2 regions of the Halomonas sp. PAMB 3232 genome follow, and region 2 is predicted to be linked to the other one. Evidence: predicted binding sites of a transcription regulator. Region 2 holds the regulator's gene; the other holds the start of a gene.
The links. Region 2 encodes FliA, which starts transcription of late flagellar genes. Its sites were predicted from a motif close to CTAAAGTTNNNNNNNNNNCNGCCGATA; they were not measured.

Region 1 (7,456 bases), 350 kb from region 2:
TCTTGCGCCTGAGCCAGCATGCCCTGGGACTTGCTCAGGTTGTTCTGGCCAATCATGGACGTGATGTTGGTATTGATGACGGACATGGGGTAATCCTCTGTGTTTAGTGGCCCAGGAGAGGCCTTTAAATCGGCGCTTGCATCGCCGTTATTATAATTAACGGCTGTTGGAGGTACTTCTTTAGGCCTTTCGCGCGATTCACATGAGAAAAAATGCGGGAGGCGCCCAACGAAAAACGGGGCCTTGCGGCCCCGTCGTTCACTTCACTCGTTGTGCTACTGCTCGAGCAATTAACCCAGCAGAGACAGTACGGACTGCGGCGTCTGGTTAGCCTGCGCCAGCATGGAGGTGCCCGCCTGCTGGAGGATATTAGCGCGGGTCATGTTGGAGACCTCATCCGCGTAGTCGGCATCTTCGATGCGCGACCGAGCTTCGGAAAGGTTGGTTTCGGTCGTTGCCAGGTTGTCGATCACCGAATCGAAACGGTTGAGCGTGGCACCCAGCTCCGCACGATTAGTGTCCAATTCTTTTACGGCGCTATCCACTGAATTAATCAAAGATTGGAAATCACTATGGTCACCACCACCTGATACCGCGGTGGCCGCTGCCTCCAGGTTGGCAACCCCACCACTCACCGCGCCCAGGTTGTCGCTAGTGGCGTCAAAGCGGCTTACTGAAATGGTGTCATCGTCAGTGGTGTTCGCGCCGATCTGAATTTCCAGGTCGTCAGTACTAACGCCGTCCAGCAAGTTAGTACCGTTGAAGTTGTTGCTACCCGCAACACGATCAATTTCTTCAATACGCTCAGTGATCTCGGTGGCAATCGCCGCGCGATCTTCTTCCGTGTTGGTATCGTTAGCGCCCTGCACCGCCAGCTCACGAATACGTTGCAGGTTGTCGTTGATCTGATCGAGACCACCTTCCATGGTTTGCACCAAGGAAATGCCGTCGCTGGCGTTACGGCTGGCTTGGCTCATACCGTTGATTTGGGCAGTCATCTTGTTGGCGATGGCTTGACCTGCGGCATCGTCGGAGGCGCTGTTAATACGCAGTCCGGAAGAGAGACGCTCCTGCGCCTGAGCCAGCATGCTTTGTGAAGAGCTCAGATTATTCTGGCCAATCATGGAGGTGATATTCGTATTGATTACAGACATGAGTATTGCTCCTTGAAGTATAACTGGCCAGCGGGCCAACTTGGCGACGCTTGTGCCGTCGCTACCAAGGGGTAACGGCTGCTATATCCAACACTTGAAGAAACAAGGCTTTTTTTATGTAGCAAAGAGTAACGCTATAGAAAAATGATGCAGAAGATCTGCGTTATTTTCAGGCTATGCGGGGGTTATAGCGTGTAACGAAGTGTTCCATATTTCTCTCAAGCCTATAACGAAAACGGGGCCTTTCGGCCCCGTCGACACTCATTAATGTGTTATTAACCAAGCAGAGATAGAACGGACTGCGGGGTCTGATTGGCCTGAGCCAGCATGGACGTACCCGCCTGCTGCAGAATGTTGGCGCGGGTCATGTTGGACACCTCCTTGGCATAATCGGCATCCTCGATACGTGAGCGCGCTTCGGACAGATTGGTCGAGGTGGTCGCCAGGTTATCGATCACGGAATCAAAGCGGTTCAACGTGGCGCCCAAAGTCGCGCGGTTGGTATCCAGGGTTTTCGTTGCGCCATCGACAGCGTCGATCAAACTCTGGAAAGTCGTGTGCGATGCTCCTGCACCGGAAAGCGCGGCAGCTGCGCCACTCACTCCCAAGGCAGCGCTAGTCGCATCGATTGTGCTCACTTCAATAACATCATTGGTCGATGTATTGGAGCCAACCTGAATGTTCAGAGTACCGCCACCGCTAACATTAAGCAGGTTAGTGCCGTTGAAGTTATTGCTGCCCGCTACGCGGTCGATCTCGGCGATACGCTCGTTGATCTCGGTCGTGATCGCCGCGCGATCGTCGGCGGTATTGGTGTCGTTAGCACCCTGTACCGCCAGTTCACGAATACGCTGCAGGTTGTCGTTGATTTGATCCAGACCGCCTTCCATGGTCTGAACGAGCGAGATGCCGTCGCTGGCGTTACGACTGGCCTGCTCCATGCCCTTGATCTGAGCAGTCATCTTGTTTGCGATCGCCTGACCGGCGGCATCGTCGGATGCGCTGTTGATGCGCAGACCGGAAGAGAGACGCTCTTGTGCCTGAGCCAGCATGCTCTGCGAAGCGCGCAGGTTATTCTGGCCGATCATGGAGGTGATGTTGGTATTGATAACGGACATGGATGAGATCCTCGGTATTTTATGGCCTGAGAAGGGCCTACAGGTCGGCGACTGCGTCGCCGTTATTATAATTAACGGCCGTTAACGTGGATTCTTGAATGGTTTAAAGCCGTTTTGTGAAAATAATTTTGCTTGCAGAAAGAACGAAAAACGGGGCCAATTGGCCCCGTTACTCTAGCTGTCAATGGCAGCACTTACCCGACTATTAGCCCAGCAGAGACAATACCGACTGCGGCGTCTGGTTCGCCTGGGCCAGCATCGACGTACCCGCCTGCTGGAGGATGTTGGCGCGCGTCATGTTCGACACTTCCTTGGCGTAGTCGGCGTCCTCGATTCGCGAGCGTGCTTCGGACAGGTTGGTCGAGGTGGTCGCCAAGTTGTCGATCACGGAGTCGAAGCGGTTCAGCGTAGCACCCAAAGTAGCGCGGTTGGTATCCAGTGTTTTAGTAGCAGTATCAACGGCATCGATCAGGCTTTGGAAGCTGGTGTGGGCGCCAGCTCCGCTAGCGGCCGTAAAGGTAGTCCCTGCGACAATCCCTCCCGACGCGCCAGTCAAACCAAGGCCCGACACGGTAGCGTCAACAGTTTTAACATTGATGACGTCTTCAACATCGGTATTGGAACCGACCTGGATGCTCAGGCTGCCGCTGGCGTTAAGAAGATTGGTACCGTTGAAATTGTTGCTGCCCGCTACGCGGTCGATCTCGGCCAAACGCTCGTTGATCTCGGTTTCGATTGCGGCGCGATCATCGTCGGTGTTGGTGTCGTTGGCACCCTGAACCGCCAGCTCACGAATACGCTGCAGGTTGTCGTTGATCTGGTCCAGGCCGCCTTCCATGGTTTGAACGAGCGAGATACCGTCGCTGGCGTTACGGCTCGCCTGATCCATACCCTTGATCTGGGCGGTCATCTTGTTGGCGATCGCCTGACCTGCTGCGTCGTCGGAGGCGCTGTTGATACGCAGGCCGGAAGAAAGACGCTCCTGCGCCTGAGCCAGCATGCCCTGGGACTTGCTCAGGTTGTTCTGGCCAATCATGGAAGTAATGTTGGTATTGATGACGGACATGGGGTAATCCTCTGTGTTTAGTGGCCCAGGAGAGGCCTTTAAATCGGCGCTTGCATCGCCGTTATTATAATTAACGGCTGTTGGAGGCACTTCTTTAGGCCTTTCGCGCGATTCACATGAGAAAAATGCGCGAGGCGCCCAACGAAAAACGGGGCCTTGCGGCCCCGTCGTTCACTTCGCTCGTGGTACTACTGCTTGAGCGATTAACCCAGCAGAGACAGTACAGACTGCGGGGTCTGGTTAGCCTGGGCCAGCATGGACGTACCCGCCTGCTGAAGGATGTTGGCACGTGTCATGTTCGACACTTCTTTCGCGTAGTCGGCATCTTCGATGCGTGAGCGCGCTTCGGAAAGGTTAGTAGTCGTGGTCGCCAGGTTATCGATCACAGAGTCGAAGCGGTTCAGCGTGGCACCCAGAGTCGCACGCTGCGTGTCGAGCGACTTGACGGCGGTATCGACATTGTCGATCAGCGTCTGGAAGTTGTCGTGAGTCGCGCCGGCACCGGAGAGAGCCGCCGCAGACCCGCTAACACCCAGCGCACTGCTAGTTGCGTCGAAAGTATTGACGGTAATAGTGTCGTTGCCGCTGGTGTTAGAACCGACTTGGATATTGAGCGCCGTGCTCGCGCCGCTTGACAACAGGTTAGTGCCGTTGAAGTTGTTGCTGCCCGCTACGCGGTCGATCTCAGCGATACGCTCGTTGATCTCGGTGGTGATCGCCGCGCGGTCATCGGCGGTGTTAGTGTCGTTAGCACCCTGTACCGCCAGTTCACGAATACGCTGCAGGTTGTCGTTGATCTGGTCCAGGCCGCCTTCCATGGTTTGAACGAGCGAGATACCGTCGCTGGCGTTACGGCTCGCCTGATCCATACCCTTGATCTGGGCGGTCATCTTGTTGGCGATCGCCTGACCTGCTGCGTCGTCGGAGGCGCTGTTGATACGCAGGCCGGAAGAAAGACGCTCCTGCGCCTGAGCCAGCATGCCCTGGGACTTGCTCAGGTTGTTCTGGCCGATCATGGAAGTGATGTTGGTATTGATGACGGACATGGGGTAATCCTCTGTGTTTAGTGGCCCAAGAGAGGCCTATAAATCGGCGCTTGCATCGCCGTTGTTATAATTAACGGCGAAGCGGGGCGATCCTTTAGCTCATTTACCCACTTTTTTATGAAAATTTGGCCTTGAAACTATAACGGGGCCTTACGGCCCCGCTGATAAAATAAATTGTCGTTACGAACGAGAGCGTATTAGCACCGTTTCGTTTGATAGCAAGGTTTACTACTTCTGCATATTGCTCAGCATATCGAACTGCTGGCCCAGGTAGCTGCTCATGGAGTTCATCTGCGCAATCATGCCATCGAGCTGGGCAAACTGCTTACGATAGCGCTCCACGTTGCGCTCGATGCTGGCTTCCATGCGCTCCTTGCGCTTATCGAGACTCTCGATTCGCTGTTCTGCACTGGTGACCGAGCTTTTAATGAGGCCATCTTCTGAGGTAATGGTCGTCAATGTTGTGCTGAGGCGCCCTGCAAAGCCTGCTTCCTTGCTGTCACCAGCGAAGAAGGCAGATAGGCCTTCAGGGTCGTTGGCAACAGCGGCATCGAGCTTTTCTTCGTCGACCTTCAAGCGCCCGCGCTCATCAATCGAGATTCCGATTTCAGACAGCCGCGTGATATCGCCGCCCGCCAAGCTGTCGCTCACGTCACGACTCAAGCGGTTTTCGATAGTGCGTACGGTACGGTCACCTATCAGCTCGCCCGAGATCTCGCCTTCGCCGTTGAACTTGGTCATGCGCTCTACGGTCGATTTCATTTCGTTGTAGTTACTGACGAAGTTATTGATCGCCTCCTTCAAGGAGTCGTTGTCTCGCTCGATCACCAGGGTGGCGGGGGATTCCGACACGGCGGTGAGATCGAGCGTTACACCCTCAATAGCGCCTTCGACGCGGTTGGTCTTGCTGGTGATCGCGATGCCGTTGACGTTGAGCGCAGCGTCCTGGCCTGGCCGCACCGTCGTGCTATCCATTGAAAGCCCATCGAGACCGGAAAACCCTGTGAGCGAGGCGTCCTTGCCGGTTTCCTTTGAGCTGAGCGCCAAACGGTATCCGGTGCCATCGTTGACAAGCGAGGCGGTAACACCCGACTCCTTATTTGCATTGATCTGATCGCGTACCTGGGCTAGCGTGCTGCCTGCCTTGATATCGACGTCAAGGCTCGTCTGCGTAGTGCCCGCGCCGAAATTGAGCTTCAATTTCGTATCAGTAGCAGTGAGCTCCTGATCCAGCGCCACACTATTGGACGCCGCGCTGCCGGCACGAGCCAGCTGAGACACGCTAATTTCAAAGCGCCCAGGGTTGGCCTTCTCACCCGCCGTGGCCAGAACGCCACTGCCGGTTACCGTGCTTTTTTGCTGTTTGAAGGTCGAGGCATCGTTTAGCGCCTTGACCGAGGTGTTGACCCGGTCCATCGCCGACTCAAGACGCCCATAGGCCGAAATTTTGGTCTTTTGAGCACTTTGCTGCTGTAAAACGGGGGTAAGCTTCTGGCGCTCAGCGGCTTTAAGCTGATCCACCAGACCGTTCAAGTCCAACCCGGAACCTACACCAAGCGCGGAGATTGATGCCATGGGTTAAATCCTCGAGTAATAAGTAGCAAAGAGTATGGGTTGATTACCTTGTTTATCGGCGGGGTGATAACGAACTTTAGGCACCTTCAAAAGATACCTCTAAAAAAAGCCCAGCGTTGTAGCTGGGCATTTCCTGTCCGTGAGAGCTGGGCCTAGCTCTGGTTGGTTTGGGCCAGCATTCCCAACTGCTGTTCGAGATAGGCACCCGTCTGATTCATTTGCGCCACCATGCTATCCATTGCTTGAAACTGAACACGATAACGCTCGACGGTTTGCCCGATGCGCTCTTCGGTTCGGCTATAGCGCTCCTGTAGCGACTCGACGCGGCTTTCTGCATTTTCTTTGGCCGTATCAAGGCGGCCGCCATCGCCTACCAGGCGCTCAAGAGACGTATTGATTTGTCCGGCCATGCCGCCTCCTTCGCTGCTCCCTGCGAAAAATTGGGCCAGCCTGTCCGGCTGGGTGGCAATGACGTTATCCAGCTTTTCGTCATCGACCTTTAGCGTACCGTCGGTTTGCAATGAAATGCCGACGTCGGACAGTACGTTGAAGCCGTCACCGCCGGTCATACCGCTAATAGCCTGACGGAGCTCGCGCTCGACGGCTCGTGTAGTCGCATCAGCGTTCAAGCCTCCCGACTGGCCCGTTTCCACATCGAAGTTGGTCAAGGTATTCAAGGTGCTCTTGAGCGTGTTGAAGCTTTCCACAAAGGTATTCACGTTCTCACGCAGTGCTTCATTATCCTGCTCGACCTTGATGGTACTCGAAGTACCGGCCTCCGTGAGCGTCAAGGTCATTCCTTGAATGGCGCCCTCGACCTGGTTGGAGGCACTGACGATATCGATACCGTTGACGTTGAACGCCGCGTTCTGTCCCTTTTGCACGACCTGAGTGTCCGAGGTGGTGACATCACCGGATAGAATGGTCGAGAAATTGGTACTTTCGATACTGGCATCAGCGCCGGTCTCGCTCGACATGACCGAGAGCCGATACCCTTGCCCGTCATTGATGATAGAGGCAGTCACCTGACCGCCGCCTTGATCGTTGATGGCGTCTCGAATGTCTTCAAGCGAACTGCCATCGGCGATCGTGATCTCGGGCATACTGCCTTCAGTCAGTGCGAAGCTGAGCGTCTGCTCACCGCTGACAACACTTTCATCAGCGCTATCCAAACGCTCTGTCACGAGGCTACCAGCAGTTGCCAGTTGATCCACCTCTACGTCGTACCGGCCCGCCTGTGCTTCGCTGGACGCAATGGCGATAACACCGTCGCCCTCGACATTGGTGGTGAGGCTTTCAAACGACGACGTATCGTTCAACGCCTGGGTGGCATCCTGGAACGTGGAAACCGCGCTTTTGAGCGCTCCATAGGCAGAGACGGTCGTGTTGGCAGATTGAACCTGCTCGGCAATGGGCTGAAGTTTGGCGCGCTCGGCGGTTTGAAGCTGATCCAATAGCCCGTTTAAATCGAGCCCCGAGCCAATGCCCAGTGAAGAT
Region 2 (8,403 bases):
CTGTCGGGTACGCCCACCGAGGACCCCGCCTTCGGCCTGCCGGCGGTGTGGATCGATGCCAGCCAGCGCGAGCACGCCCAGGTATTTGGCTACACGGTGGTCGATGCCAGCACCGTGATCGCCACGCACTTGAACCACCTCTTGCACCGCCACTCGCCGGAAATGCTCGGCCGCCAGGAAGTGCAGAAGCTGCTCGACAAGCTCGGCGACGAGCAGAAATCCCTGGTCGAAGAGGTCGTGCCCAAGGCGATTTCGCTCACCACGCTCCAGCGCATCCTGCAGAACCTGCTCGAAGAGGACGTTTCGATTCGCGACATGCGCACGATTCTGGATACCCTGGCCGACGTCGCCGGCCAGCAGAAGGACGTGGGCGAGCTGACCGCTCAGGTGCGCATCAGTTTGGGGCGCTCGATTACCCAGCAGTGGTTCGCAGGCCAGGAGGCGCTTCACGTGATCGGCCTGGACGCCCAGCTCGAGCAGGTGTTGATCCAGGCCATGAACGGCAACGGCGCCATGGAGCCGGGGCTGGCCGATACGCTGATGAACCAGACCCAGCAGGCGCTGGAGCGCCAGGAAGCCAGCGGCGAGCCGCCGGTGCTGGTGGTTCAGCACTCGCTGCGCCCCATCGTCGCGCGCTTTTTGCGCCGCCGGCTGCGCCACCTGGTGGTGATGTCCCAGGCCGAAATTCCCGACGACCGCACGCTCAGAATCACCACGCTGGTGGGCGGGTCGCGATGAGACGTTGCGGGCGCGCTTTGAATAACGAAGGGGGAGAGCCATGAGCGTAAGACGCTTTATCGGTGCCAACAGCCGCGATGTCATGCGCCAGGTGCGCGCGGCGCTGGGCGACGAGGCGCTGATCGTCGCCAACCGGCGCACGGACACCGGTGTCGAAATCCTGGCCATGGCCGAGGACGCCGCGCTGGATCACACCGCGCCGCCAGCGCCTCAACCGGACATCGAGCCTTCAAGGGAGCGTTTAGCCGACGTCGATCGCCCCTACGCGCACGTTGCCGCGGCGCTCGAGGCGCCGCCCTCCACCGCGCCGGCAAGCGCGAGCCAGCCTTTCGAGGCGGTCAGCGAGCGTCTCTTGCAGGAGATGCAGGACATGCGCGCGCTGCTCGCTCGCACTCACGTGGCGAGTGCGCCGGCGCCGTCGACGGCGCAAACGCTCAACACGCTGCTCGCTCGCGTGGGGTTTGGCAACGAGCTTTGCGAGGAGATCAGCGCGGCACTGCCCGAATCGCTCGGCGCACTGTCGCCCCAGGACGAGCGGGTTCTCGCGTGGCTGCACCGCCAGCTCGTCGCGCGGCTCAAGGTACTCGACAGCGAAGAGGCGTTTTTCGACCAGACCGGCATCGTGGCGCTGGTCGGCCCGACCGGCGTGGGCAAGACCACCACCACCGCCAAGCTCGCCGCGCGCTTCGTCATGCGCCACGGCACGCGCCCGGTGGCACTGGTGACCACCGACAGCTTCCGTATCGGCGCCCACGAACAGCTGCGGATCTACGCCCGCCTGCTCGACACGCCGATGTACGCCCTCGATCACGAACAGCCGATCGACGACCTGCTCGGACGCCTTGGCGGCAAGCAGTGGGTGATCATCGACACCGTCGGCATGAGCCAGCGCGACCAGCGCGTCATCACCCAGATCGACCAGCTGCAGGGCGGCGGCTCTAGGGTGCGCCTGGTGCTGGTGCTCAACGCCGCCAGCCAGCCGGAAACCCTGGAAGAGGTAGTGCTGCGCTACCGCCAGGCGGCGCGGGCGGCCGGGGCGGAGCTCGACGACTGCATCATTACCAAGCAGGACGAGGCGGGCCGGCTGGCGCCGCTTCTGGATATCGTCATGCGCTTTGGCCTGCGCGTACTTTTCTGCTCCAACGGCCAGCGCGTACCGGAGGACATGCAGCTGGCCGAGCCGACGGCGCTGGTGGACCAGGCGCTCACCCACGCCATGACCGACGTGCGCGAGCGCGAACCCGCCCGCCCGGCCTGGTCGAGCGAGGCGCTGGCGCCGCGTTGGTCGCGGGAAGTGCTGGGCCAGGGGCGGCGCCTTGGCCTGCTGATGGCGAGCCTTCGCGAGCGCGTTGCCGGCTTCTCTCTGCTGGAGGCGAGCTGGGATATCGCCGCGCTGCCCGGCGTGCTCCACGACCAGCGTTTGGCAGCGCTTGCAGACCGCTCTCATGAGCAGCGCGCGCTGGGGGTGGTGTGGTCGCCCCGGCGCGCCGAGCGCGGCATGGAGTGGTCGATGCCGGATCTGAATCTCGATGCCGACGGACGCCTCTGTGCGCTGACGCTTTTACAGCACCGCCAGAGCGCCGGCTGGCAGGCGCGCATCGATGCGCAGCGCCAGGCCGCGGTGCATCTGCTGCCCACCCTGGTCGAGGGCGAAACGCTTAACGCGCTGGAAGCCGAGCGCTTGACCTGGGTCAGCCGGGTCAGCGGAAGCCAGCGGGTATACTGGCAGGGCGAGCGCTACGCCATGGCCGCGCTGTTTGACGAGGCGACCCTGGGCCACCAGGTGCCCGTGCGCTTTCGCGGTCAGTCGCTTTCGCTCTACAGCGCCCACGCCGAGGTTACCGACGTCGCGGGCCGGCGGCTGCTCGCCTGGCGCGGCGAACTGCGCGACCCGGAAACATCGCGGCGGGTCGCCAAGCGCTATTGGCTCACGCCGGCGCGGCTGGGGAGCGAGGCGCTGTCGCTTTTGATCACCCAGCTGCAAAGTGAAGGCACGGTAGCGCTGACCAAACGCGTTTGGCGCGCGCTCAAGGAGTCGGACGGCGGCGAGGTCAGCGCTGAGCTACGGCTCTTGATGGCCAGCGGCGTAGCGTGCGTGGCCACCCACCTGGACAGCGCCGAGGACGAAGAGGCCCAGGCGTTGCAGCAGGATTTACTGCGCCTTTTGGGTAGCCCGCGCAAGCGCCGCGATAGCGCGCTGGCGGACGCGATCATGCACTTTCTAATGACCCGCGACGCGATCCGTCAGTTTGGCAGCGTCAGCCGCGAGACCTTTGCATGAGCGGCCAGGACCAGGCCGCGGGGCTGCGCCAGTGGGCGAACCTGCGCACCGGCCAGTCGGCCGACGCGCAAGGCGACGACGATGTGCGGCAGGCTCAGGCGTTGGAGGCGAGCGAAGCCGATGCGCGCGCTGTCGATGCGCCCGTCGCGGACGCGCATGTCGCCAACGCGCACGTCGCAGACGCGCATGTCGCAGACGCGCATGTCGCCAAAATACCGCTCGCCGTGGTCGGGCTTGGGTCGAAGCAGCGCGAGCCGGTGATCGCGCGCCTCGACGAGTGGTCGCGGCTTGGCCGGCGCTGGGCGGCAACGCCAGAGAGCTGGGAGGTCGTGCCGGTGGACGCCGATGCGCCGCTCCAGGCGCTCTGCGCGCGCTACTCGCGCTGGGCGCTGTGGGTGCGAAGCGACGCCGAGGCGTTCGCCGCCATGTACCGCACGCTGCGCCTGGTCAGCGAACACCAGGGGCCCAAACGGCTGTTGGCGCTGCATGAGCCGGGCCTGCCCCGCGCCGGGCTGCTCGAGAATCTGCGCGCGGCGGCGACGGCGTACCTGGGGATCGAACTGCTGCTTTTGGCCAGGTAGGCCATACTGAGTGAGCCACTATGGTTAGGTTATGCTAATGAGAAACGTCATTCTCGCAGCGCTGAGGGGGGTGGTGGCCAGCGGGCTTTCTCTGTCGGCCCTGGCGGGCGGGGGCAGCTGGAGTGTCGATACGACTGGGCTGATGGTCGCGATGAGCGACCGGGCAAGTGCCAGCCAGGCGCTCGCGCCGCCGCCCAGTGCCGAGATTCATCAGGGGCGCATCGAGCGCGTCAACTGGCGCTTCGAAGCGCCGCCGGGGGCCGATATCCATGCCTGGCTTTGCCACCCGGAGCGCTGCGTCGCCCTCGACGGCCAGCGCGGCAGTGCCACCGGCCTTGCCGGGCTCAATGCCGGTGCGCCGCTCGAGTTTCGTTTCGCGTTGGGGCGTGGCCAGCCGCCGGTGAGGGTGAGAGGGCTTCAAGTGATTGTGAACTATCAGTGACCAGCGATTAGCCAGGGGCACGCCGATGTATACAGCAAAGGGAAGAATCCAACACAGCGATATGGTCAACCAGCACATGCCGCTGGTGCGTCGCCAGGCGCTGGCGTTGCAAGTTCGTTTGCCGGCCAGCATCGAGCTCGACGATCTGATCCAGGCCGGCATGGTAGGGCTTTTAGAGGCGCTGGGGCGTTTTGATGCCGCCCAGGGGGCGAGCTTCGCCACCTTTGCTAGCCAGCGAATTCGCGGCGCAATGGTCGATGAGCTGCGCACCCGGGACTGGCTGCCGCGCAGCGTACGCCGCTCGGCCCGGGCCATGGACGAGTCCGTGCGCCGGCTGGAGCAAAGCCTTGGCCGCCCCCCGGAAGAGAGCGAGATCGCCCGCGATCTGGACATGCCAATTAACGAGTACCAGCAGCTTCTGGCGGACACTAATAGTGGCCATCTGCTGCCTTTTGAGGAGCTTCTGGAGGAGGGCGGCGAGCCGATTCAGGAGTCGCTGAACGCGCCTTTCGAGGAGCTACTGGACGGCCAGCAGCGCGAAACCCTGATTGCCGCGATCGAGGCGCTGCCGGAGCGCGAAAAGCTGTTGATGGCGCTTTACTACCAGGAAGAGCTCAACCTCAAGGAGGTGGGCGCGGTGCTGGGCGTCACCGAGTCGCGCGTGTCGCAGCTACACAGCCAAGCCATCAGCCGTTTGCGGGCGCGTCTGCACGAGCCGGACTAAACCTTTTCACTGTTAACCCCAACCGGCGAGGAGCCGTCGATGAACCCCTCTACCCTGATTGGAATAGGCGCCAGCATCCTCTTGCTGGTGAGCGTGCTGTTCTTTACCGCAGAGTCCGCGGCAAGCTTCATCAACCTGCCCGGGCTTGCCATCGTCATCACCGGCACGCTGGCGGCGACCTTCATCAGCTATCCGCTCAAGGAAGTGGTGCGCGTGGTACGCCTGGTGGGGCTGGTATTTCGCCGCGAGAATACCTATGTGCGCGACGACATCGACGAGCTAGTCTCCATGGCCAGGCTCTGGTTCAAGGGCGACGTGCGCGCAGTGGAGCGCGAGCTCGAACACACCCGCAACCCGTTTTTGCGCACCGGCATCCAGCTCGTCATCGCCAACACCAAGGAAGACGAGATCTTTGACATGCTGCGCTGGCGTATCGCCAGGCTCAAGGCCCGCGAGCACGCCGAGGCGCAGATCTTTCGCACCATGGCGACCTACGCGCCGGCGTTTGGCATGATCGGTACCCTGGTGGGGCTGGTCAACATGCTCGAAGTCATGGACGCCGGGGATCTCGAGGTGATCGGCCCGCGCATGGCGGTGGCGCTTCTCACCACCTTCTACGGCATCCTGCTGGCGAACCTGGTGTTCAAGCCGGTGGCGGTGAAGCTCGAGCGGCGCACCGAGGAGCGCTTGATCACCATGAACATGGTGCTCGAAGGCATTTCGCTGATCACCAAGCGCCGGCTGCCGTCGTTCATCGAAGAGACGCTGAACTCGTTCGTGGCCAACTACCACGACGAGATCAACGACCCCCACGTGAAGCCGCGCCCGGGCAGCGGCGTCGCGGCGAAAGGCTAGCGCCATGCTCAATTGTGACGCCCGCCACGCGCTGGAAACGCCCTTTACCGGCGGCGACGGCGAGGAGGGGTGGCTGACCAGCTACCTCGACGTATTGACCCTTCTGATCACGCTGTTCGTGCTCCTGCTGGCACTGACGCCGGCGGGTAGCGGCGGCGAGGCATCAAACGAAGGCCAGGGCCTTCAGCCGCTCTCCTCGGGAATCTTGCCGCGCGACAGCGGTCTATCGCCGGCCATGGCCGCGCTCGACATTCAGGGCGTAAGCGTCAGCCAGGGGCGCGAAGGCGTGACCCTGCGCATCGACGACAGCCTGCTGTTCGCCAGCGGCGCCGCCGAGTTGACCCCCCAGGGAGAAGGCGTGCTCGAGCGATTGAGCGAGGTGATCGACACCTTCGAGGGCGAGGTGTCGGTGGAAGGCCATACCGATAACGTGCCGATTTCGACCGCGGCGTTCGCCTCCAACTGGGAGCTTTCGACCGGGCGGGCGATCGCGGTGGTGCGCCATCTCGAGCAGGAGGGCGTGGCGCGGCAGCGGCTACGCGCCGTGGGCTACGCCGACACGCGCCCGCTCGCCGGCAACGACACGCGGGAAGGGCGCGCCGCCAACCGCCGCGTCGAATTCGTGCTGCGAACTCCCGCCCCGGAGCCGGCGCGGGTTACGCCTTAAGCCCCGGCGCAGCGTCGCTGCATCTCCTGAATCGCCTGGCCGGCGCCGTCGAGATCAAACGTCATGGTCCAGGGCGTGGCACTCCCCTGCTCGAAGCCGATGAACAGCTGCTCGCCTTCACTCATGCGCGCCAGTAGCGCGTCGAGCTCGCCCAGGTAGAAGTGGCTGTAGAAGCCGTCATCCCCCTCTTCGACGATGAACTCCGCCATGGTCTCCATGATCGGCGTCTGGTCGACGCGCAGCCGCGCCGGGACCAGGTTCACCGCGCGGCTCTCGGACTGCGTCTCTTTTAGGGTCACGCGTAGTTCGAGCCAGGGCAGGTGGCACACACCTTCGGTAGCGTTCACGCTCAAAATGGCGTCCGAATAGCTTTCGGCCTCCAGCGCGCGAAAGTGACGCTGGCCGGCATCGGTGGTCGTCGCGGCGTGCCAGGCGCCGAAGGCGGTGTCATCGCTGACCGGATAGCGCGCCGCCTGGGCGGCGGTGGCGAAAACGAAGAGCCCGGCGACGCCGAGCGCGGCCGCGGCAACAGTGTGAGACGTCATGGGACGGTTCGCCGAGTATTGATGTCGAGAAAAGATACGCATCACTCCGACTGGCCGAGCAGCGGCCGTACGTTGTCGCTTAAGTAACAGTCGTCGAACTCGCCTTCGGCGGCAAGCGCCGCCAGGTCCGGGATGTTGATGTGATGGCGGTCGCGATAAATGAGCCCCGCCTCGCTAAGCGCGGTGAACGTGCGGCTGACGTGCACCGGGCTGAGTCCCAGTACGTCGGCGAGCTGCTCCTGGGAGAGCGGCAGGCGAAACTGCCCGGTCAAAGCCGGGTTGGTCTGGCTCAGGCGGACGTACATCTCGTGGATGAAGTGGGCCATTTTTTGGCGGGCGGTGCGTCTTGCCAGGTTCACCAGCCGCTCGGTCAGAAGCGACTGCTGGCGGCTGCTGATGGCGAACATGACCGAGGTCAGCGGCAGCGACTGGCTGAACAGATCGATCATCCGCTTGTGCGGAAAACGGCACACCACGGCGTCGGTGATGAAGCGCACGTTTTCCAGCCGCTGGGAGAAGGCGAATTCGCGCAGGCCGATGATGTCACCGGGCAGGTACACCTCCATGATGTGACGATCGCCGTTTTCCAAATGGCGATAGGAGTAGGCCCAGCCGCTTCGCAGCGTGCAAAACTCCTGAGCGGGGTCCTTCATCTCCCACAGAAGTGACCCTGCCTTTTGATCGAGCGGGCTCTCTTCGAGCGAATCAAGCAGCTGCTCTTCGTCTTTTGACAACGAGTAATAATGGTTGAAGTGGCGAACAATACAGCTCTTTTCCTGACTCATGCTCGGTGTCTCCTTCTCTTGACTGCGTGCCCGGGCTGTGCCGCCGCTCAGGGCCGGCGGTGACGGCCAAAGGGGAACGATACGGCGGCTTGCCTGACATTGCCTTATCGTTTTTTTATTTTTTCACTTCTTTTTTTGCAATAGCGGCGCCAAAAATTGCCCGGTATGCGAGCCTTTTTTCTTCACCAGCTGCTCCGGGGTGCCCTCGGCGATGATCCGCCCGCCGCCGGAGCCGCCTTCCGGGCCCAGATCGACGATCCAGTCCGCAGTCTTGATCACATCGAGATTGTGCTCGATGACCACGATGGTGTTGCCGTGATCGCGTAGGCGGTGGAGCACCGTCAAGAGCTGGCGAATATCCTCGAAGTGTAGACCGGTGGTCGGCTCATCCAGAATGTAGAGCGTCTGGCCGGTATCGCGTTTGGCAAGCTCGCGGGCAAGCTTCACCCGCTGGGCTTCGCCGCCGGAAAGCGTGGTCGCGCTCTGACCCAGGCGAATGTAGGAGAGCCCGACGTCCAGAAGCGTCTGCAGGCGCCGCGCGATGGCCGGTACCGGGCTGAAGAACTCGAGACCCTCCTCGACGGTCATTTCCAGCACGTCGTGAATGTTCTTGCCCTTGTAATGAATATCCAGGGTTTCGCGGTTGTAGCGCTTGCCCTTGCACACGTCGCAAGGCACGTAGATGTCCGGCAGAAAGTGCATTTCTACCTTGATCATGCCCTCGCCCTGGCACGCTTCGCAGCGTCCGCCCTTGACGTTGAAGCTGAAACGCCCGGGCTTGTAGC

Region 1: a site for FliA is predicted at 3,410-3,436, ahead of RN346_RS14550 (flagellin). Genes of this name have one in related genera too.

What each region holds. Positions count from the first base shown of each region.
Region 1 is NZ_CP134865.1:3,181,265-3,188,720, forward strand. It holds gene RN346_RS14535 (flagellin) at 1-86, opposite strand, end outside; gene RN346_RS14540 (flagellin) at 291-1,154, opposite strand; gene RN346_RS14545 (flagellin) at 1,430-2,272, opposite strand; gene RN346_RS14550 (flagellin) at 2,478-3,338, opposite strand; gene RN346_RS14555 (flagellin) at 3,542-4,384, opposite strand; gene fliD (flagellar filament capping protein FliD) at 4,613-5,917, opposite strand; gene fliD (flagellar filament capping protein FliD) at 6,112-7,413, opposite strand.
Region 2 is NZ_CP134865.1:3,528,281-3,536,683, reverse strand. It holds gene flhA (flagellar biosynthesis protein FlhA) at 1-738, shown strand, start outside; gene flhF (flagellar biosynthesis protein FlhF) at 779-3,019, shown strand; gene RN346_RS16265 (hypothetical protein) at 3,103-3,600, shown strand; gene RN346_RS16260 (flagellar protein FlhE) at 3,638-4,042, shown strand; gene RN346_RS16255 (RNA polymerase sigma factor FliA) at 4,068-4,766, shown strand; gene RN346_RS16250 (motility protein A) at 4,806-5,621, shown strand; gene RN346_RS16245 (OmpA family protein) at 5,626-6,288, shown strand; gene RN346_RS16240 (hypothetical protein) at 6,285-6,833, opposite strand; gene RN346_RS16235 (Crp/Fnr family transcriptional regulator) at 6,875-7,618, opposite strand; gene uvrA (excinuclease ABC subunit UvrA) at 7,742-8,403, opposite strand, start outside.